3 regions of the Pseudomonas sp. TMW22091 genome follow, and region 3 is predicted to be linked to each of the others. Evidence: riboswitches for the same ligand, from Rfam matches in the RefSeq annotation. Region 3 holds a riboswitch; each other region holds the start of a gene.
The links. A riboswitch is a leader RNA that binds a small molecule or an ion and turns the genes downstream of it on or off. The one in region 3 is predicted to bind cobalamin.
Positions count from the first base shown of each region.

Region 1: linked by a shared signal. The riboswitch ahead of cobW (cobalamin biosynthesis protein CobW) and the one ahead of EQV93_RS06970 (CbtB domain-containing protein) in region 3 are both predicted to bind cobalamin.
Region 2: linked by a shared signal. The riboswitch ahead of cobO (cob(I)yrinic acid a,c-diamide adenosyltransferase) and the one ahead of EQV93_RS06970 (CbtB domain-containing protein) in region 3 are both predicted to bind cobalamin.

Region 1 covers NZ_SCFI01000015.1:49,720-54,238, reverse strand. The annotation lists gene EQV93_RS20895 (acyltransferase family protein) at 1-1,034, shown strand, start outside; gene EQV93_RS20890 (glycosyltransferase) at 1,025-2,320, opposite strand; cobalamin riboswitch at 2,419-2,617, shown strand; gene cobW (cobalamin biosynthesis protein CobW) at 2,711-3,781, shown strand; gene cobN (cobaltochelatase subunit CobN) at 3,785-4,519, shown strand, end outside.
Region 2 covers NZ_SCFI01000001.1:62,016-66,534, forward strand. The annotation lists gene cbiB (adenosylcobinamide-phosphate synthase CbiB) at 1-683, opposite strand, end outside; gene bluB (5,6-dimethylbenzimidazole synthase) at 680-1,330, opposite strand; gene EQV93_RS00310 (cobyrinate a,c-diamide synthase) at 1,327-2,640, opposite strand; gene cobO (cob(I)yrinic acid a,c-diamide adenosyltransferase) at 2,651-3,262, opposite strand; cobalamin riboswitch at 3,345-3,589, opposite strand; gene EQV93_RS00320 (hypothetical protein) at 3,804-4,519, shown strand, end outside.
Region 3 covers NZ_SCFI01000003.1:89,158-93,676, reverse strand. The annotation lists gene EQV93_RS06995 (fatty acid cis/trans isomerase) at 1-553, shown strand, start outside; gene nfuA (Fe-S biogenesis protein NfuA) at 652-1,236, shown strand; gene cobM (precorrin-4 C(11)-methyltransferase) at 1,334-2,080, opposite strand; gene EQV93_RS06980 (cobalamin biosynthesis protein) at 2,145-2,570, opposite strand; gene EQV93_RS06975 (CbtA family protein) at 2,567-3,268, opposite strand; gene EQV93_RS06970 (CbtB domain-containing protein) at 3,280-3,468, opposite strand; cobalamin riboswitch at 3,566-3,780, opposite strand; gene EQV93_RS06965 (response regulator) at 3,804-4,187, opposite strand; gene EQV93_RS06960 (response regulator) at 4,386-4,519, shown strand, end outside.

The DNA of each region.
Region 1 (4,519 bases), on a different contig from region 3:
CCACCGGGACGCAGCTTGTTGTTGTTCAACTCCTTTATCCGTTGGTGGTTTTTGTACTGGCCGCAGTGTCTTATCACTGGATCGAGCTACCCGTGCGCACTGCCAGCTGTCTCTGGTTGCGCACGCCGTGGCGGACTTTCGGGCTTGCCCTGTGCACCCTTGTCCTGTTCGGCGGCAGCGCGTTTTGGGTCACGCATAACACAGAGCGGCTGTCCTTGAGCCAGACCCGCGACACCTATACCTGGTATGCCTATAAGCATTACCCGCGAGAGCCCTTTAACAGAATAAATGACGCCCGGGTGCGTGGGCGTCAGCTGTTTGTGATTGGGGATTCCCATGCATCGGCCTATCGCACTCTGCTCAATAATGTCGCCATCAAGCTGGGCATTAAAGTGGTGGTGTACGAGCAGGGCGGCTGTGGTGTGGTGACCCTGCAGGATGCCGACCCGGCCAACTGTGCCCGCGGTCGTGAAGCGGACTTCAAGGATATTGAAGCCCGGGCCAAGCCGGGAGACATTGTTTTTTTGGCGTCACTGCGGATGCCGGAACTGCAAGACCGGGACTGGGCCCTTGGCCAGACCGCGGTCATCAGTCAGATGCTGAAGGAGCAAACCCCTGCGAGGCTTGCCGCCGCAAAAACTTCTGCTGAAGCCGATTTGGCAAGGTTAGAGGCCATCAATGTACATGTCCTGATAGATGCGCCAAAACCCCTGTTCAAATCACCGCCCAATCGCTGTTCTGACTGGTTCAACCGCATGAATCCGGTGTGCTCTCAAGGCATGACGGTAGGACGTGAACCTCTTTTACGTTTACGTGAAGCGCAAATGAAGCTTTTGGCGGCGTTAACGCGTGAGCATCCGGGCCTGACAGTCTGGGACCCATTCCCTTTGCTGTGCCCGGGTACTCAGTGTTCGGCCTTTGATCCATTGGGCAAGCCGATGTTTTTCGACTCCAATCATCTCAGCGGTAATGGAAACCGCGTGCTTGAGCCTTCCTTCACTCAAGTGTTGCTGCACATCTGGGATCAATCCTGAAGGCGGTTTTTGGCTTCGATCCACTGCGACATGTATTGCGTACTTTTATGCTGGTGGTGTCGCAGCATGGCCCCGGTGAAGTTGTTGCGCCGGTGCTGTTCAAGCTCGGCGCGGCAGGCTTTGATGCGTTCAACCAGCGCCGGGCCGTGGCTCGACTGCAAGTACCGCTCAGCCAGCAGCTTCTGCCCGTGTTGTTGGGCCTGCTGCCAGGCCTGCGGGTTTTGGTAGAGGTCAACCGCGGCGGCAGCAATCGCGCTGGCGCTCTGTTCAATGGCCCCGGCCCACGGCAAGTCGCCGTGCATGCCTTCAGCGCCGACCGGCGTGGTCACATTGGGTGTGCCGCAGAGCATGGCATCGGCAATTTTGCCTTTGATCCCTGCGCCAAACCGCAACGGCGCCATGCAAACGCGGGCGTTACTCATGACGGCCAGCGCATCTTCGGCCCAGTTGAGCACGTGAAACCCTTGGGCCGGGTTGTGCAGGGCGGTGGCTTTGGGTGGGGTGTAGGCACCATAGACATGCAGTTGCGCGGTGGGCAGTTGCTGGCGAATCAAGGGCCAGATATGGGTCTTCATCCATAACACCGCGTCCCAGTTCGGCGCGTGGCGGAAGTTGCCAATACTCAGGAAGTGCTGACGCTGTTCATAGGGCACGTAGGTCTGCGGCACGTGGTCGACCATCAGCGGGCACCAGTGCAACAATGCTTTGGGGACGTTGAAGTGCTCCACCAGCAAGTCGATTTCGTACTCGGAAATCATCAGGTTGAGGTCGCTGCGGTAAATCGCGGCCACTTCTCGCTGGGCCAGATCCGCATCCGCTATGTGCTCATAGGTTTCGCGGGGGGCCGGGGCGAACAGGCTGCTGAAGTCATCTTGCTCGGGATTGTGCTTGAGCCGTGCCTTGAGCTGTTGCTGGCGGGCGTCACGCAGGCTTTGCAGGTCGGAGGTTTCAAGCACGCGCAATGCACCCGGGCAGTGTTTCTCGACCCTCCAGCCAAACTGCTCTTCCATCATGAAACGGTCGAACAGCACGATGTCGGGGGCCAGTTCAGTGATAAAAGCGTCAAAGCTGCTGTTATTCAGCTCGATGTTCACTTCATCGATGCCCAGTGTGGCCAGATCGGCCTTGTGTTCACCAATCCCTGCCGGGCTGCTGAAGGTGATGTGCCAGCCTTCCTGCAAAAAGCTCTCGATAATCTGCATCATGTGCCCACCCGCCGCCGAGGAGCGTGGTTCGGGCCACACGTAGCCAATGATCAGGACGCGGGTTTGCGGGGTGGACGGCATGGACAGATCCTTGAAGCGCAGAGGACGAAAAAAGGCGGCAATTAGAACACAACGCGCCCCTCGATACCGACTGGCATTGACCTGTTACATGGCACTGCGTAGCCTTGCGCTTTCGAGGTTCTTCGCACTGCGAAGCTAAGAAGGGAACGCGGTATGCCGCGGCTGCCCCCGCAACTGTAAACGGTCGATTACTGTGCAATGCCACTGCGTCATACGCGGGAAGGCGCAGAGTAGGGCTCAGCCTTTGGCTGACGCCCAGCCGTAAGCCAGGAGACCTGCCTCGTGACAGATTTTTACTTCAACCGGGCGGGGTGATCCGGTGGCGAAAACCCGTGTGCCCAGGCCCGCGATGTCGTCCCGTATGCCCGCCGCTTTGCCAAAGGGCATCCGATGAAAACACTGGCCAAAACTCCCGTCACGATCGTCACCGGCTTTCTCGGCTCGGGCAAAACCACCTTGCTGCGCCATATGCTGGACAACGCTCAAGGCCGTCGCATTGCCGTGATCGTCAATGAATTCGGCGAGTTGGGCATCGACGGTGAAATCCTCAAGCAATGCTCCATCGGTTGTACCGAAGAAGAGGCCAACGGTCGGGTCTATGAACTGGCCAACGGTTGCTTGTGCTGCACCGTGCAGGAAGAGTTCTTCCCGGTGATGCGCGAGCTGGTTGCCCGCCGTGGGGATATCGACCATATCCTGATCGAAACCTCTGGCCTGGCCCTGCCAAAACCTTTGGTGCAAGCCTTCCAGTGGCCGGAAATCCGCAGCGCCTGCACGGTAGATGCCGTGATCACCGTGGTCGACAGCCCGGCCGTGGCGGCCGGTACATTCGCGGCCTTCCCGGATCAAGTCGATGCCCAGCGCAAACTTGACCCAAATCTTGACCACGAATCGCCTCTGCACGAACTGTTTGCTGACCAACTGGCCAGTGCTGACCTGGTGATCCTCAACAAGGCCGATCTGATCAGCCCTGAAGACCTGGCCAAGGTGCGCGCCGAAGTCGCTGAAGAACTGCCACCGGCGGTTAAAATCATTGAGGCCAGCAGCGGTCGCTTGCCACTGGATGTATTGCTGGGGCTGGGCGCGGGTTCTGAAGACCATATTGATGGCCGTCACAGCCACCATGACCATCATCACGATGGCGATGATGACCACGACGATCACGACCACGATGCGTTTGATTCCATCTCCATCGAACTGCCGCAAGCCGAAGAGCGCCTGTTGATGGACGCCTTGACCGCGCTGGTGGTTAAGCACGGCATTCTGCGGGTCAAGGGTTTCGCCGCGATCCCGGGCAAGCCGATGCGGTTGCTGATTCAGGGCGTGGGCACACGTTTTGACAAACACTTCGACCGTGCCTGGGGCGCCGATGAGGCGCGCAACACCAAGCTGGTATTGATCGGTCAAGACCTTGACGCCGCATTGCTCGAATCCACCTTGCGTACAGCGTTGAGCGTATAAGCCATGCATTTGCTCAGGACTCAGCCCGGTGGCTTTGTATCGGACGATAACATTGCCGATTTAGGCCAGACACCCGCCGAGCTGGTGATCCTGTGCAGTGGCGATTCAAGCCTGGCACTGCTGGCCGAAGCGGCGCAGCAGTTGCCTGAAGATTATCCAAGCCTGCGTTTGGCCAACCCCATGCAGGTGCAAAACCATGCCTCGGTCGACCTTTATGTCGATCAGGTGCTGCAACACGCCAAGGTGATACTGCTGTCATTGCACGGTGGTATTGGCTACTGGCGCTATGGCATTGAGCGCCTCGTGCAGCTGGCGGAACGCGGCGTTACGTTGATTCTGGTACCGGGCGATGATCGTCCCGACCCGGAACTCAGCGGTCTGAGCACCGTGCCGGCCGAACAGGGCGAACGGCTTTGGCATTTTTTGCGTCAGGGCGGGCGGCATAACGCGTTGCAACTCTATCGCTGCCTGGCCAGCCAATGGTTGGGGCGTGACTATACGTGGGACGAACCACAGACCCTGCCGCGTACCGCGATCTACCACCCGGCCCATTCCAGCCCGCAGCTCACCCATTGGCAAGCCGACTGGCTGGCCGGGCAACCCGTGGCCGCAGTGTTGTTCTATCGCTCTCACTTGCAAGCGGCCAACACCGCGTTTGTCGATGTGTTTTGCCAGCGTTTGCAGGCAGCGGGACTCAATCCCTTGCCAATTGCTGTCGCCAGCCTCAAAGAACCGGGC
Region 2 (4,519 bases), on a different contig from region 3:
TTGGGCGCTTGTGTATGCCAGCACTTGATGGCGAGCCTGGTTTTACCCAATACGGCGTAGGTCAACGCCACTAACCTCGCAGGAATATAGTTCAGGAGATCGTCAATACGCGCCGCCGCCCAACCAAAACGTTCAAAGCGCTCATTGCGATAGCCCCACATGGCATCCAGCGTGTTGCTTAGACGATAGAGCACCACACCCGGCGCACCGGCCACGACAAACCAGAACAACGCTGCGAACACTGCATCGCTGCCGTTTTCAAGCACCGACTCAGTGGCTGCACGAGCCACCTCGTTGGCGTCCAGCTCACTGGTCTGGCGACTGACCAAGTAGCCAACTCGCGTGCGCGCTTCCTCCAGATCATGGCTGCGCAATGCCTGAGCCACCGGTTGCACGTGCTCACCGAGGCTGCGCATACCCAGCGCGCAATACAGCGCCACAATGTCCACCAACCAACCGATGTAAGGCAGCCATGAAAAGGCGGTTGCCAGCACCGTCAATGGCAGCACCGCCAGCACCCAAGCCGTTACGCCATGACTGCGCCAGCCACGTCCGCCGGAGTTGAAGCGCCGTTCAATGCGCTCGCACATACGGCCAAACGCAACCAGCGGATGCCAGCGCTTGGGTTCTCCGAGCAGCGCATCCATCGCCACCCCGGCCACGCACAGCAAGGCCACACTCATGCACTGACTCCCCAATAATTCTCATACACCAACTCGCTGAGTGGACGTGCTTGCGCCCACCCTTCCAGCACCAGCATCGGCGCCGGGTAAAACGCTTCGACAGGCCCCAGGCAGAGCACAGCCAGAGGCTTGGCACCTGCGGGTAGACCCAGCAGGTCCGCCAGCGCTTGAGGCTCGAACAAAGAGACCCAGCCCATGCCCAGCCCTTCGACGCGGGCCGCCAGCCACAGGTTTTGAATGGCGCACGACAACGACGCCATGTCCATTTCCGGCAAGGTACGGCGGCCAAAAATATGTTTGTCGCGGTCATCCATCAACGCAGCCACCAAGACCTCGGCGCAATCGTTGATGCCTTCCACCTTGAGCGTCATGAACTCATCGGAACGCTCTCCCAACGCCTCAGCGGTACGCACTCGCTCCTCCTCGACCAACGCTTGAATCTTGCCGCGCAAAGGTCGATCGGTGATGCGGATAAACCGCCAGGGCTGCATCAGCCCTACGCTCGGGGCCTGATGCGCCGCTTCAAGTAAACGCGACAGCAGTTCAGGTGCCACACTGCCGCCAATGAAGTGGCGCATATCGCGGCGCTCGGCAATGGCTCGGTAAACAGCAGCCCGCTCTAGGGGGCTAAATGCATTGTTGCTCATGACACCTTCACGGCGCATGGCGCAAACAACGCGGCAATGGCCTGGGGATTGGACGGAAAGTAAAAGTGCACATAAGACGCAGTCATGCGCCCATCGCGATACACCGCTTCAGCGCCGCGCCCGCCATTGGGGCTCAAGCCCCGGGCAATGGGTTCAAGTTCGGTACTGGTCAGCGAGTGATGGTAGGTATGACCACGCAGCAGCCCTTCAGGCAGTTCGACGGCTTGCAATGCCAACGCCGCCAGACGTTTTTGCATGGTTGCCTCACCGGCCAGCAACCCCACCAGCTCAGCACGCTGGCCCTCTACGTCGGTCAGGGCATTGAGCAGATAAAGCATGCCACCGCATTCAGCCAGCAAAGGCTTGCCGCTGGCATGGTGGGCCCGAATGGCTTCCAGCATCGGGTGATTGCGCGACAGCTCAAGGTGATGCAACTCGGGATAGCCGCCGGGTAAATACAGACTGTCCGCTTCCGGCAATTGAGTATCGCGAATCGGTGAGAAGAACAGCAATTGAGCGCCCATTTCTCGCAATAACGCCAAGCTTGCGCCATAAGTGAAGGCAAATGCTTCGTCACGGGCTACCGCAATACGCACACCCGCCAACAGAGGCTCAACAGCAACAGGTTCAGGCGCATCAAACGTCACCGCGGGTGGCAGCGCTACCTCGCAGGTACTGGCCAAGGCATTGGCCGCCGCGTCAAGGCGGGCATCCAGGTCATTCAGCTCGCTGGCTTGTACCAAGCCCAAATGACGACTAGGCAATTCAATGCCGGTCTCTCGGGACAGCGCGCCATACCAACGCAAACCCTCAGTCAAACTGCCTTCCAGCAATTGCGCATGGCGCACCGTACCCACCCGGTTGGCCAGCACCCCGGCAAAAGGCAAGTCAGGTTGATAACGCGCCAGCCCCAAAGCCAAAGCCCCAAAGGTCTGGGCCATGGCCGTACCATCAATCACACCCAACACCGGCACCCCGAAATGCCGGGCCAGATCGGCACTTGAAGGCGTGCCGTCGAACAGCCCCATCACGCCTTCGATCAGGATCAAGTCGGCCTCACCAGCGGCTTCCCATAACAGACGGCGGCTTTCCTCTGCACCCACCATCCACAAATCCACCTGATACACCGGCGCACCACTGGCACGCTCAAGGATCATCGGGTCGAGAAAATCCGGGCCACATTTAAATACTCGAACCTTACGCCCCTGATTGCGATGCAAACGGGCCAAGGCGGCGGTAACGGTGGTCTTGCCCTGACCGGAAGCCGGTGCGGCGATCAATACCGCCGGGCAATGACGCGACTCTCTCATGCTTCAACACTCACAATTCGATGCCTTTCTGGGCTTTGATACCGGACTGAAAAGCGTGTTTGATCACGCCCATTTCAGTCACCGTATCGGCCAGATCAATCAGTTCAGGTTTAGCGCCACGGCCTGTGACCAGTACATGCTGCATCGGCGGCCGGGCTTGCAGGTCGCTCAATACTTGCTCAAGGTCGAGATAACCGTGCTTGAGCGCAATATTCAGTTCATCCAGCACCACCAGTCCGATGGCCGGATTGCGCAGCATTTCGCGGGACACTTCCCACGCAGCCTCGGCGGCAGCGATGTCACGCTGGCGGTCCTGGGTTTCCCAGGTAAAACCTTCGCCCATAACGTGATACCGCACTTGCTCAGGGAAGCGGCGGAAGAAAATTTCCTCGCCGGTGCTGTTGCGGCCCTTGATGAACTGCACCACGCCGCACTGCATCCCGTGACCCATAGCCCGAGCCAGCATGCCAAATGCTGAGCTGCTTTTACCTTTGCCATTGCCGGTCAATACCAGCAGCAAGCCGCATTCGTTTGGCGAGCTGGCAATGCGCTCATCCATAACTGCTTTTTTGCGCAGCATACGCGCCAGATGACGTTCATCACGTTCAGGGGATTCATTCATGGCAGCTCTCCGTTGGGGCTGAATTAAGCAAACGGGAGGCGGGGGAAATTGGTCACAAATCACACTGCATCGCCCGCCGCGAGAGTGCTGGATGAATCAGGCCGGTCTCCGGGCTCACAAGCGGGTCGCTCATTAATAGAACAACCCTTGACCGCACGCCTTCCCGTGACTGTTCACAGTGGCACTTTGTGCAGTTTTCACTCATTTACCGTTGCGGGGGCAGCGCCGGGATCGTGATGGCTGTGGCTTTCACAGTCACCTTCACCGGCTTCCCTGTTTCACTCGGCCAACCAAGGGTTGCAGAGCACCTGAAACAAGCCGCGAAGGTTAGAGGGTTGGGGGTGGAGCGTCAATTGAAGCCATGGACACCCCAACCTAAAACGAGATTTCCGACGTAATACACGCGCCAGATTAGTTGTCAGCTACAGTTTAAAAAGAACGTAGGAATTATCTCTTAGATCAAGCCTATGTCAGAGAAAGTTGACCCGGAATCCTTATCTCCCGTGATCGTCGCTTGCATTGATGATCAAGAGGATCACCAATGAAAGACTCGAAGGTTAGCTCTAATAATGAAAACTCTTCCGAGGGCTCAACCTTAAAGCGTTTCAAAACCTTAACAGATTTAGGCCAGTCGTTGGACACCCCCCTGTTGACTGAAGGATCTAAGAGAACGGGTCCGACAACAGGAATTTATCCGGTTAATGTGTTAGCGATGACACCCCATTCACAAGCCGCAGTACCTGGCCCCACAGAGGTATTCACTGAAGATTCAGACTTCGCCAATGAGATAGATACAACGCAAAACGAAGTGCCTGCCCTGCAAGCGCCTCAAACGCCTCAAACGCCTACAACATCGACCTTTGCGGCGCACCTTCAGGAAAATATTAAGCCAAAATTAGAACAGTGGCGCGAATACAACAAAATCAATAAAAACAAGATCCCCGACGAAGCCATTATCAAGCGCTCTAAAATTGAGGCACTTATTCAAACCGTCACTACAGCATTATCCATTTTCCATGGTCACCCTACTCTGCTTGACATCTTACACTTCGCCAATCGGATAGCCGTTATTTCCGAGCAAGAATGGAAGTCAGTTCAAGAAGCATCGATGAATGAGACGTTAATGGCTTTGAATAAAACCATTAACGCCCTTGAACAGGCAGCAAAGTCGCTGCAAACCACACACAACGACACATTGGCTTATTGGGAGGAATATGAACATGAACAACGTGAAACCCTCAAAAAGACATCGGCTGT
Region 3 (4,519 bases):
GCGCACCGGCACACTGAACGCTCGCCCCGATCCCATCAACCGTTGCACGGGTGCTTACTGCTCGCGGCCCAATATCGCTCGGGAGTTCCAGTACGCAGAACAGTCCTTGAGCCGATTGACTTCGCGTCCGGCTGCGGGGCTGGTGGTCATCAATCAACTGCCGGAAGCGACCATGCTGCGCATCGAAGGCAGCGATGGCAAGCGTGAGATGTACAGCATGCTGCGTAACCGCGCGCACACCAACGTGGCGTTTATGCTGGGCGAGGAGTACCGCTTGCAACCGGGGTTGGACACTCTGACCATCTATCCGGGTGTGCTGAGCAGCTACCCCAACTTTATGTTCAACATCCCCGCGGGTGAGGTTGAAGCCTTTGTTCAGGCGATGGAGAAGTCCCAGGATCAAGCGTCTTTCGATGCCATTGTCGAGCGTTGGGGCATTCGTCGCAGCAATCCCGAGTTTTGGCAGTACTTCCATGATATTGGCCAGTACATCAATGAAACCGACCCGGTAGAGGCGGGCGTGCTGGACATGAACCGCTACGAAAACCTGTAATTCATGACCCGTGGGGGCGGATTTCCTGACAAAAATACTAGGACTTTGTCAGGCGCCCCGATTGGCGTAAACTGCCCCCATGTCTGTGAGGAGATTCCATGAGCGCCATAACGATTACCGACGCCGCCCAAGATTACCTGGCTGATCTGCTGTCCAAGCAGAACTCCCACGATATTGGCATTCGCGTCTTTATCACCCAACCGGGTACTCAGTACGCTGAAACGTGTATTGCTTACTGCAAGAAAGAAGAAGTGAAGCCTGAAGATACGGTTCTGGGCCTGAAAAGCTTTACGGCCTATATCGATCAAGTCAGCGAGCCGTTTTTGAAAGATGCCGTGGTGGACTACGCCACTGATCGCATGGGCGGACAACTGACTATCAAGGCGCCGAATGCCAAAGTGACAATGGTCAATGATGACAGTCCGATCAACGACCGCATCAACTACTACCTGCAAACCGAGATCAATCCAGGGCTCGCCAGCCATGGTGGTCAAGTTAGCCTGATCGAAGTGGTTGAAGATGGCATTGCGGTGTTGAAGTTCGGTGGCGGTTGCCAGGGCTGCGGCCAGGCGGATGTGACGTTGCGCGAAGGTATCGAGCTTACGTTGCTGGAGCGTATTCCTCAGCTTAAAGGCGTGCGTGACGTGACAGACCATTCGCAGAAAGAAAACGCTTACTACTGAGTTGCCTCAGTAAAAAAGCGTTCGCTGCCAGTTGCATGGAAAAACGGTGCCCCGTGAGCACCGTTTTTTTATGGGCGCCGTTTAAGGTTGCCCTCATTCACGGGCGATACACGTGGGCATGTCCGGCACGATAGAGTGACGAATCCGAGAACGTATCATTACCCAGTACCCGGCCTACCAGAATCAGGGCTGTACGGGTAAAACCCTTGGCCTGAACTTTCAGTGTAATGTCCGACAGCGTGCCGGTTACCCAATCCTGATCCGGCCAACTGGCTCTATGGATGACAGCGATGGGGCAGTCGCTGCCATAATGCGGAGACAATTCGCGAACGATGCTTTCAAGGTTTTTGACACCCAGGTGAATGGCCATGGTCGCTCCATGTTGCGCCAGACTGCTCAGTTCTTCTCCGGGCGGCATCACGGTTTTTTCCGCATAGCGTGTCAAAATGACGCTTTGCGAAATGTCCGGTAATGTCAGTTCTGCCCCCAGCAGCGCAGCACAAGCTGCCGTAGCGGTGACTCCGGGAATGATCTCAAAGGCGATGCCCAGCGCTCGCAAGCAGCGAATTTGCTCGCCAATGGCGCCGTAGAGGCTCGGGTCCCCGGAGTGCACGCGGGCGACATCGTGACCTTCGTCATTGGCGGTTTTGATCAACGCAATGATTTGTTCTAGATGCAACTCGGCACTGTTGATGACGCGTTCGGCGTGATGCCCCTGTAGTACCGCTTCAGGAACAAGCGAGCCGGCATAAATAATCACCGGGCAGCTACGGATCAGGCGCTGGCCTTTGACGGTAATCAGCTCTGGATCGCCAGGCCCGGCACCGATGAAATAGACAGTCATGGGAGTCTCTTGAAAGGGTCGTGATAGAGCTGTTCGTGAACATTGCTCATAGTGAGGCGGGGGATTATCGCGGCTTTTGCTCTGATGAAGCTAACGCAAAGGTAGCGGCTGATGATTTTTGCAGGGTAATCAACAGGCTGGCTGGCCATGTGCCGAGCTGTTCCGAAAGGGCCAAAGACGCGCTTTCGGCTATGCCAAAACACCCCGTATGCTCAAACGCTATTGTGGAGTGGTGGCTGAGCCTTGACGTGTACGGCGCCAATTGCTCGGCGCTGAATACCTCAAGCCTGAGATTGAGGTGTGCAGCCACTTGCAGTAACCCCGGCTCATGCTGTTTGGTGTCGATGCTGGCCAAAGCGCTGATCTCGCTGAGGCTGATGCCGGCTTTGCCCAGTGAGTGTTCTATCAGCGCGCGTAAATGTTCAGCGCTGCATCCTTGTCGGCAGCCAAGGCCAATCACCAGAATTGGCCCTGGGGCTGCCTCCCTCACGCTGAATACTGGCCGTCAGGTTTGCGACGGAACAACCAGGCGCTGATCACCCCCAACGCCAGCCAGAAAACGAAGTTGGTCAGTTGTGCGGCTATTTTAAACTGGGACTCAAGTGCTTGCGGTGCCAGGCTTGAGTGAACCAAAGGCTGGGGTGCGCCAAAGATATGCGGCACCAGCAAAATGGCAACCCCAAGTACCTTGAGCGCCCAATGTTTGCCGAAGACCAGCAGGGCAATGCCCACCGCTGTGGATGCGGCCGTGGTGACCCACCAAAGCTGGCGTTGCAACAAGTCGGCGGCGGCAGTGCCCGGCAGTTCCGGCGGCAGTCCCATTGTTGGAGCCAGACAGAACACTGCATACCCCGCCAGCCCCCAGAGCAGGCCCTGAGAAGTGCGGGTGGGGGCACGCAAGGTATACAGGCCCGCCAGCATCAAGGCGAAACCGACTGCAACCACCAGATTTCCACCTGTGGTGGACAGCACGCGCTGCCAGCCATCTTCCGGCTCCCAGGCCTCGGCATCATGCTCGTGGGCGGGCATGTTCATGTCAGCGTGGTCATGGGTTTCGCTTGCTGCCGGTTTTTCAAAGGTTTCTGCTTGCAGAATCAGTGGGGCAACCCAAAAACTTTGCAGCAGTGTCAACAGCAGGGCTGCCAATAAGCCGGTGAAACCCGCGGTTTGAGCGATACGCTTAATCATGGCAGGCACTCTCAATGGCACGGAAATGCAGAGCTGTGACGGGTGTCATGGGCTGCGTTGTGAACCGCATCGATGTGTGAGAAACCAGCAAAATAAACGAGGAAGGCCCCCAGCACGGCGGCGCTGACAGCGGCAACGATGCGTTGGCTTTGCGTGGTAGGAGTAGCAATGGCATGGGTGCTGCTGGTGCGAGTGGACATGGCGCTTGCCTCGGGGCTGGCAGCGGGCATGAGAGCGCAAGAAAACCCCGCGAACGAGGCTCGCAGGGTTCAACAGCGCCCGCCCACCGCGGGTTTGTTATTCAAAAAGAACCAGGCCGGTCTCCGGGCTTGCGAGGGGCTCAAAGGGCTTGAGCCTGTAAACATCTCCTTCCCACGCACGAGGCGCAGTGGCTTTGATGTTTCTCTCGCTTACCGTTGCGGGGGCAGCGCCGGACTTGTCAGCCAATAAATGCCTGACGCACCGGTTTCCCGTTTCACCCTGTGAAGGGCACCTGATACAAGGTGCTTAGGAAAGCACAGCTCTGCGGGGCAGGTCAAATCAAGTCAGGGCAAACCTCAGGATCAAGAATACTTTTAACCTTGTCGCGTAACTGATCAATGGAAAAGGGTTTGCCGATCAAATACACACCATCGGAAAGCTCCAGTGTTTCGGCCAGGCCGCTGGCAACCAGAACAGGCAAGTTTGGACGCAAGTGCCGGGCTTTGCCTGCCAGTTCCTGACCGTTGAAACCGGGCAGGCTAAAATCGGTCATCAGCAGGTCTATGCGCTCGTCCAGATTCTCAAGAGAAACCAGAGCCACTTCAGCGCAATCAGCATCAATTACGTTGAACTCCAGCTCTTCAAGCACGTCTACGATCAGCATTCTGACAATGCTGTCGTCTTCAACCACAAGGATCGTGGAGGTTGTTGCGGGCATAGTCATGATCTCTTCAAGAATTTGAACGTTGGGCTCATTCAGTACCGCTTGAGTCTCAACAATGTGGGCAAGAATAGCCTTGTGAAGGTTTAAATTGAATTATTTTGTACGAAATTTCTCTCTTGTCTGTAAGAAGATGGAACTGCTCGCCGCTTATCCTGCAAACTCTCGTTTTTGCCTCCAGTACGGACTCGACACATGAAATCCCCCGCATCCATTGATGAGCGAAGCTTTCGCAAGCTTTTAAGTCGAAACGTAGGCTTGCCCTTGGCCGTTGGCGTGCTCAGTGCCGTGCTATTTGTGGTGATGATCAGCTATCTGTTGTCGGTGAT